DNA from 2 places in the Sanguibacter sp. A247 genome. Region 2 is predicted to be linked to the other one. Evidence: riboswitches for the same ligand, from Rfam matches in the RefSeq annotation. Region 2 holds a riboswitch; the other holds the start of a gene.

Region 1 (4,380 bases), on a different contig from region 2:
GACGGTCTGGCCGGGGTGGTCGACGAGGACGCGGTCGACGGTGACGCTCAGCCCCTCGGCGACGTCGGCGAGGACGGCCTCGTGGTCGACTGCTGCGGGCAGCCACGCGAGCATGCCGGCGCCGGAGCCGACGGGCACGCCGGCGACGGCGACGAGCTCGCAGTCCCAGAGCTTCTGCTGACGCAGGGCGGCGCGCAGGGCGTCTTCTGCGGTCGGTGAGCCGTCCATGCCGACGACGATGCGTCGCAGGGGGAACAGCGGGCGCTGATCGACGGGGTCGAGGCCTGCGTTCGAGGCGATCGAGCTGATGGCGGTGCGTTCGCCGTCTTCGCCGAGGTAGGGCACGACGACCGTCGGGCAGTGGCTGTGCGCGGGCAGCGCGGAGGAGACGGTGCCGAGGAGGCGTCCGGCGAAGCCGCCGTGCCCGCGGGTTCCGACGACGACGAGGCGGTGGTCTTTGGAGAGGTCGACGAGCGCGCCTGCGGGGTCGCCTGTCGTGACGGTTGCGGTGACGGCGACGCCTTGGGCGGCGGCGCGGTCGCGTGCTTCGTCGAGGACGGAGCGGGCTCCGTCGAGGATTGCGGTGTCGTCGAGTGCCGCGTAGCCGCCGTCGAGTGACGCGGCGGTGAAGGAGGGCAGGGAGTACGCACAGACGACGTGCAGTGGCCAGCCGAGCTTTTTGGCTTCAGCAGCGGCCCAGTCGAGGGCGTGGAGGCTCGGGGCTGAGCCGTCGACTCCGACAAGGACTACGTCACGGTGCGGCACAGGTGGCCTCCTTCATTGAAGTGACGGCGCGAGCGGACCACGTCGTCCTGCCGTTGACTTTACCCGTTCCCGACCTGTTCTTGCACACCGCACGGGCAGCGGCGTGTGGTTCAACGACAACGGCCTGACCCCGTGCGGGGCCAGGCCGTTGTGCGGTGCGTGCTTCTCAGCCGACGCGGATGAACGTGGGGTTGCTCTGCCAGATCTTGCGGAACTGGATGGTCTTGCCGGGACGCGGGGCGTCGATCTGGGTGTTGCCGCCCGCGTAGATCGCGATGTGGCCCGGGGTCCAGATGAGGTCGCCGGGGCGTGCGTCGGCGCGCGAGATGATCTGGCCGGCGCCGCGCTGGGCTCCGGACGAGCGCGGCAGGTTGACGCCGACCTGGGCGAAGACGTAGGACGTGAAGCCCGAGCAGTCGAAGCCGCGGGGCGTCGAGCCGCCGTAGACGTACGGGACGCCGACGTAGCGCGAGGCGATCTCGAGGACCTTGGAGCCCGAGACGCTCTGCGGGATCGGGTTGTTCTTGACGCGGGGGGCCTCGGTGCGCTCGGAGGAGCGCGAGGCAGGGGCCGCGCGGCGCTCAGGAGCTTCGGCGCGCGTGGGCGCCGGGGCGGCCCGACGAACCTCGGGTGCCGGGGTGACCTTGACGACCTCGACCTCGTCGATGTCGGCGGCCCAGGAGCCTTCGGAGACGGTCACGGCGGGAGCTGCTGCGAGCTGAGCGCGGGCCTGCGACGTGAGGGCAGAGACATCGGCGGAGCCGATGGCGACGGCGTCAGAGCCGACTGCTGCGTTGGCGGGGGCCACAGCCATCGAGACGAGGAGGCCAGAGGACGCTGCGACGACTGCTGTGCGCCGCCCGATGCCCTCTCCTGCGACGTCGACAATGACTTGGCCGAGGGGGCGGCGTGCGGCACGGTGGCGTCCGCGGGTGGTGCTGAGGGTCACTGCTGGCCTCTCTCCAACGCCTGCGAAGTTAGCTGTCGGGTTCGGGCTGAAGAGTGCCCGGCCGAAACGACCGAGGTCGTTCCGGCTTCACCCCGGGTCTCGTGTCTCCACGAAACCAAGGTGGTTCCCCCGCCTCTGCCAGCGGTTCAACGTGTTCGCGGCCGGTGGCAGAGCTCGGCGTTCCGTCCGCGGTCCCGTCCGGTTGACCGGTCGGGCAGATCGAAGGTACCCCACCGACCTACGCCATGTCACGTTCCGATCACGTTTCGTGGACACCTCTTTTGGGGACCCCGGGGTGCGGCGATGAGAAAGGGCGCCCCACCTGCGGCGGGACGCCCTTTCGTCATGATGCGAGGGAGCGGTCAGCGCTCCACGAAAACGTGTCGGAAGACTTCGACGGGCAGGTCTGCCCCCACCTCGGCGTCGACCGACGCCGCTTCGAGGCGCTCGGCACGCCGCGTGAGGACGACAGTCGTCCCGGGTGTGAGGCCCGCCGCGGCGAGGCGCGCCAACAGCTCGATGTCCGTCTGCAGGGGCTCACCCAGGCGCGCGACGATCCCGGTCGCGGAGGATCCGTCGGCGAGCTCGTCGTGAACGACCTGGAGCGAGACGACGCCGTCAAGGAAGGCCGCGCCGGGGTCGGTCCCGCCGATCTCGGCGAGGCCCGGGATGGGGTTGCCGTAGGGCGAGCTCGTCGGGTGGTCAAGCAGCCCGATGAGGTGGCGCTCGACGCGGTCGCTCATGACGTGCTCCCACCGGCAGGCTTCGTCGTGGACGAACTCCCAGTCGAGCCCGATGACATCGGTGAGCAGGCGCTCGGCGAGACGGTGCTTGCGCATGACGCGCATGGCCTTGTTGTGACCGTCCTCGGTGAGCTCGAGGTGACGGTCGCCCGAGACAACGACGAGGCCGTCGCGCTCCATACGCGCCACGGTCTGCGAGACGGTGGGGCCGGAATGTCCCAGTCGCTCAGCGATGCGGGCGCGAAGCGGGACGATCCCCTCCTCGACAAGCTCGTAGATGGTCCGCAGATACATCTCGGTGGTGTCGATGAGGTCGCTCACGGCGCACAGCCTCCCTGTTTCGTCGGTCGCGGCCCAGTCTAGGCCGTCCCTTCTGACGCGGGGTCACGAACCCGCGGGGCCGGCTCCAGCGCCCGCGCAGTCCCGTCGTCAGTGGGCGGACGCCCCTGCCTGAGGCCGGGCGACGCGCGTATTCTCCGAGCGTGACCGAGAACACCGCGATCGTTGTCCCTGCTGATCTGCTGCCCCGCGACGGGCGCTTCGGCTCTGGCCCGTCGAAGGTGCGCCCTGCGCAGGTTGACGCGCTCGCAGCCGCGGGTGCGCACCTGCTGGGCACCTCGCACCGCCAGGCACCCGTCAAGGACGTGGTGCGGCGAGTGCGGGCCGGGTTGAGCGAGCTGTTCTCCCTGCCCGACGGCTATGAGGTCGTGCTGGGCAACGGTGGCGCCACGGCGTTCTGGGACGTGGCGACGTTCTCACTCATCGATGACCGTGCTTCACATGCGGCCTTCGGGGAGTTCTCGGCGAAGTTCGCTGCCGCGACGTCGCGCGCGCCCTTCTTGGGTGACTCGCTCGTGCGGACGTCGGAGCCGGGCACGGTGTGCCTCCCCGAGGTCCGTGAGGACGTCGACTTTTACGCGTGGCCTCACAACGAGACGTCGACGGGTGCGATGGCACCCGTCGTGCGCCCTGAGGGCTCGGACGGCGCGCTCGTGGCGATCGATGCGACGAGCGGCGCGGGCGGCCTTGCACTCGATGCTTCGCAGGCCGACGTCTACTACTTCGCGCCGCAGAAGGTCTTCGCGTCTGACGGTGGGCTGTGGCTTGCGACGCTCTCCCCCGACGCCGTGGAGCGCACCGAGCGGCTCGCGAAGGAGCGTTGGATCCCCGAGATCCTCTCGCTGCAGATCGCGCTGACGAACTCGCGCCTCGACCAGACGCTCAACACGCCCGCGGTGGCGACGCTCGTCATGCTTGCTGAGCAGGTTGAGTGGCTGCTCGCGCAGGGTGGCCTTGCGTGGTCGGCGGCGCGTTGCGCGGAGTCCGCGTCAGTCCTCTACCGCTGGGCTGAGGAACGGCAGTGGGCGACGCCGTTCGTCGCTGACCCGGCCGCGCGCTCGAACGTCGTCGCGACGATCGACATCGACGAGTCGGTCGACGCCACGCGCATCGTCAAGGTGCTGCGCGAGAACGGCGTGCTCGACGTCTTCCCGTACCGCAAGCTCGGCCGCAACCAGCTGCGCGTCGGCGTCTTCCCGGCCGTCGAGCCGAGCGACGTCGAGCGCCTCACGCAGGCGGTCGACTACGTCGTCGAGCGGATGGGCTGAGTAGCTAGCGGGCGAGCGCCGACCGCTTCCGGGGTGGGGTCAGGGTGATCTCGGCACGCAACCCTGTCGCGCTCGCCCGATGCGTCCGTAGCGTGTGCACACAGCACGCCGCGCCATGGCGTGTCGGGACGGGGGAAGCGCGATGTTGCTTGAGACCGCTGAGCGGGTTGCCGCCATCGGCCAGGGGTGCGTCACGTGACGCGCGGCGAGGTCGTCGGGCTCAAATCGACGACATACGCGGGCGCGCCCGACGAGAGGCTGTTCTGCTTCACGAGGTACGCGGCAGACGAGGACCTCAGTGAGAACCGCCTACCCC
Region 2 (4,380 bases):
CGCGCACGAGGACGTCGGTGCGGTCGACGACAGTGATCGCGGCGATGAGCAGGAACCGGTGCTCGGCGAGGGAGAGGTCGACGAGTCGCGTCCCGACGAGCCGTTCGGTCGCGGCGGGTACGGCCATGGGGTCGGGCAGGAGGCTCGTGCCGTCGAGCTGTTCGTTCGTCAGCCACGGAACCGTCTGCAGGAGCGCGGCCGGATTGCCGGAGGACGCGCGGACGAGGCTCGCCACGACGTGGGGCGCGGCGACGATGTCGTGCTCGGCGAGCACGAGGAGGGCGTCGGGCGCCGTGAGCGGTGAGACCCGTCGCTCGACGAGCGGGTGCGGGAGGGGGGAGGCATCCGCGACGGGACCCGACGTGCGGGTCGCGAGGAGCACCCACGGGCTTCCGGGGCGCGTCGCGGCGTCGAGCAGGCGTGTCTGGACGGCCGGCGCGAGGTGGTCGAGGTCGTCGGCCAGCAGGAGCAGGCGCACGCCGTCAGCGGGCGCGAGCGCGCGCTCGTCGATCTCCGTGAGGGTGCGCGGCACGACGATGCGTCGCAGGCGCATGCCCTCGGACGTTGCGGCGTTGACGAGTGCGTCGGCGACGACGTCGAGGAGCGTCGAGCGCCCCGACCCGGGGTCGCCCGTCCAGACGACGCCGCCATGGCCGCGCGAGAGAGCGGCGGCGGCCGTGCGAATCTCGGCGTCGTGCTGCGCGAGGCGGGCGGCCCCGCCTGCGGCCCGAGTCTCGGCTGCGGTGTGGTGCTGCCCGAGGGCGGACGGTCTGTCCACGATGCCTCCACGTCCGTGACCTGCGTGGGAACGTCATCGTCCCCGCAGACACGATGACAGGTCGTGTCGTGCCCCGCACCTCACGTTCGGTGGACGAACGAGCGCGTGCCCGCCTTCGGGGGAAAGGCGGGCACGCGCGGTCTGTGGGCAGAGCGTCGGTCAGACGCGGATGAACGTGGGGTTCGACTGCCAGATGCCGCGGACCTTGATGCTCTTCCCGGGGCGGGGTGCGTCGATCTGCTTGCCGTTGCCGACGTAGATCGCGACGTGGCCGGGAGTCCAGATGAGGTCACCGGGGCGGGCATTCTTCGGCGAGATGACCTTGCCGGCTGTGCGCTGGGCTGACGAGCTCCGCGGGAGCTTGGCGACGCCCGCCTTCTTGAAGACGTAGCTCGTGAAGCCTGAGCAGTCGAAGCCGCGCGGGGTTCCGCCGCCAGATCGGTACGGGGTCCCGACATAGCGCTTGGCGGTCCGGACGACGAGGTCGCCCTCGGAGCGGACGCGGATCTTCGTCGTGCGCTTGGCCGCAGGCGCGTCGGTCGACGTGCTGGGCACGTAGGTGACGCGGATCGTGTGGCGACCGACCTTGAGGCTCTTCGGAAGGCGGTAGCGCAGCGTGAGCCTGCCGTCGTCGTTGCGGTCGGCGGCCTTGAGGGTGCGCAGGTGCTTGCGGCCGTCGTAGATCTTCACGCGGCCGTCGACGGGGGCGTCGGCGTTTCGCAGACGCAGCGTGAGGCGTGCGCTCTTGTCGCCCTGGTACGTCGTGGTCGCGGAGCGACGGATCGTCAGGCGGGTGCGTGCGGTGTCCTCGCCCGGGTGGGCGGCCGCCGTGGTCGTGGCGGCGGGGGCGGCCTGCGCCGTTGCGGCGTCGAGCGCGGGCAGGAGGCCGAGGCCGAGGGTTGCGACGAGGGTTGCGACGGTGCGGCGGGCGCCGCGAGTGCGAGTGGACGTGGCGGAACGAGTCGTGGTGGCGCTCTCGTTCATGACGTCCGTCGTGTGGACGGGCATGTGAACCTCTCGACGCCTGCGAGGTGAGCTGTCGGGTTCGGGCTGAGGTTCTGCCCGGCCGTGGATGACGCGCATCCGTCGGCTTCACCCCAAGACCGCGTGGTGCACGGTCGGAAGTGGGTCCCCCGTCGCTGCCGTGTGGTGAGTGAAGAGCCGCGCCCCGGCGGCAGCGCTCGGCGTCCGGGGTGGCACCCGTGCACCGGGAAGGTGATGGCGGGCGACGACGACGCTAGGCCGGGCGCGGGCGCCGTGTCACGGGGAGGTCACGACGCTCCGCATGCCCTTCACGCCATCTTCCACCCCGGTTTCGGGCGGGCAGCGAGATGGCGCCGCAGGTCAGTGTTCACCTGGGTCTTGCCCGAGGGTGCGTGCCCGCCGTCACACCCCTTCACATGATCTTCACGCGCCTGGACGGGCCGGTGCGACGCACAGACCCGTGCGGTCGCCCGCGCGCCAGCCCGCCTCCGTGGGCGAGAGCGCGATGAGGTCGAGACCCGCGGCGATGAGGACGCGGCATCGTGTCTCGACCGTGCGCACGACCTCGTCGGCGCCCGGCCACGCCTCGCCTCGCAGGGGAACGGCATCGAGGACGAGCGCCTCGTGCGTCAGCGTGCACGGCACGACCGTGACCCGGTGCGTCGTGCCGTGAGGGATCTCCTCCAGGCAATGACCGGGGCCCAGCTGGCGTGCGTACGCCGACGTCGGTGCGAGCACGTCGCCGAGCGGCTCGGTCGCACCCATGACGCGTGCCCAGGCACCCGACGACGGCAGGACGACGGTCGGCACGACGACGCTCACGACGAGCCCGACGACGATCGCGGCTGCTCCCAGGCCGACGCCCCGACGATGCATCCGCCGGGCTCGGACGACGGCGACCGCGCCGAGGACCGCGCCGAGTGGCGCGACCAGCCACGCGAGGACGAACGCGGGCACCGCGAACGGCTCGCGCGCGGCACGCGGGGCGGGGGGAGCCAGTGTTCCGAGCGCGCGCGGGTCCCATCCGTCGGCCAGGTGCGTCTGCGGGGCGTAGCCGACCAGCTGCTGCGCCTCCGGGACGACGGGCGGCGCGGACGCCGGGACCGGGAGCGACCAGGGGTCGGGTGCCGCGGGCGCGGGTCCATCGGGCGACGCGAAGAGGGGAGACGGCACCGGCCCCGGGCCGGTGCCGGTGCCGGGCAGAGGCTGAGGCTCGGGTGCGGGTGCGGGCTCCGGAACGGGCACGGGTCCCGGCGCCGGCGGGACCGGAGGCGTGCTCACGACGCGAACGACGACGTGTCGACGTCGACGATGACGGGGACGTGGTCAGAAGCACCCTTGCCCCGACGCTCGTCACGGTCGATGCGCACGTCCGTGACGAACGGCGTGAGCGCGGGCGAGGTGTACGCGAAGTCGATACGCATGCCCTCGTTCCGGGGGAAGCGCAGCTGCTGGTAGTCCCAGTACGTGTACCGGTGCTCGTCGGGCAGGAACGTGCGTGACGCCTCCGTGTACCCGGCCTCCGCAAACGCGCGGAACGCCGCGCGCTCGGGCTCCGAGACGTGCGTGAGCCCCTCGAACGCGGCGACGTCCCACACGTCGGTGTCGAGCGGGACGACGTTCCAGTCGCCCACGAGCGCGACCTTCTCACCCGCGTCCGCCCACATGGCCGAGAGCTCGCGCAGGCGCTCGAGCCAGGCGAGCTTGTACGCGTAGTGCGGGTTGTCGAGCGCGCGACCGTGCGGCACGTACAGGCTCCACACGCGCACGCCGCCGCACGTCGCGCCAAGCGCGCGCGCCTCGGTCGCCGCGGGGTCGCCGAACTGCGGTTGGGCGTCAAAGCCCGCGCTCACGTCCTCGAGGCCGACGCGCGAGAGGATCGCGACGCCGTTCCACTGCGAGAAGCCGAAGGTCGCGATCTCGTAGCCCGCGGCCTCGAAAGCCTCCCGCGGGAACTGAGCGTCCTTGCACTTGGTCTCCTGCAGCGCGAGCACGTCGACGTCCTCGCGCTCGAGGAACGCCAGCGCGCGGTCAGCACGGGCCCGGATCGAGTTGATGTTCCACGTCGCGATGCGCATGGCACGAGGCTACCCACCTCCGCGTGCGGCTGCGGCGCACAGGGCTCGTAGGGTGGACGCATGGGAACCGCACTGGTGACCGGGGCGAGCGCAGGCCTCGGCGAAGAGTTCGCGTGGCAGCTCGCGACCGCGCGCCACGACCTCGTGCTCGTCGCGCGCGACGCGGGCCGCCTCGAGACGCTCGCAGAGCGGCTGCGTGCCGCAGCCGGCGTCCACGTCGAGGTGCTTCCCGCTGACCTGTCGGTCCGCGAGGACGTCGCACGGGTCGCGGAGCGGCTCGCGTCCCACGAGCGTCCCGTCGGCCTGCTCGTCAACAACGCGGGCTACACGGTCCACGAGCGGTTCGTCGGCTCCGACCTCGACGCGCAGGACGCACTCCTCGAGGTCATGGTGCGCACGGTCCAGGCGCTCTCACACGCCGCCGCGCGAGCCATGACGGCCCGCGGCCGCGGTGCGATCCTCAACGTGTCCTCGGTGGCCGCGCACACGACGTCGGGCACGTACTCCGCCGCCAAGGCGTGGGTGCTCACCTTCACCGAG

The links. Region 2 has a riboswitch for cyclic di-AMP ahead of ACTVCO_RS11750 (C40 family peptidase). Riboswitches for the same ligand answer to the same signal wherever they lie in the genome.
Region 1: another riboswitch for cyclic di-AMP. It lies ahead of ACTVCO_RS05490 (C40 family peptidase); the one in region 2 lies ahead of ACTVCO_RS11750 (C40 family peptidase).

What each region holds. Positions count from the first base shown of each region.
Region 1 is NZ_JBQPRE010000002.1:285,425-289,804, reverse strand. Features, by position in the region: gene ACTVCO_RS05495 (universal stress protein) at 1-765, opposite strand, end outside; gene ACTVCO_RS05490 (C40 family peptidase) at 932-1,714, opposite strand; cyclic di-AMP (ydaO/yuaA leader) riboswitch at 1,717-1,876, opposite strand; gene ACTVCO_RS05485 (metal-dependent transcriptional regulator) at 2,077-2,778, opposite strand; gene serC (phosphoserine transaminase) at 2,940-4,064, shown strand; gene ACTVCO_RS05475 (hypothetical protein) at 4,260-4,380, shown strand, end outside.
Region 2 is NZ_JBQPRE010000006.1:30,953-35,332, reverse strand. Features, by position in the region: gene ACTVCO_RS11755 (LuxR C-terminal-related transcriptional regulator) at 1-778, opposite strand, end outside; gene ACTVCO_RS11750 (C40 family peptidase) at 938-1,786, opposite strand; cyclic di-AMP (ydaO/yuaA leader) riboswitch at 1,788-1,940, opposite strand; gene ACTVCO_RS11745 (hypothetical protein) at 2,186-3,043, opposite strand; gene ACTVCO_RS11740 (exodeoxyribonuclease III) at 3,040-3,840, opposite strand; gene ACTVCO_RS11735 (SDR family NAD(P)-dependent oxidoreductase) at 3,901-4,380, shown strand, end outside.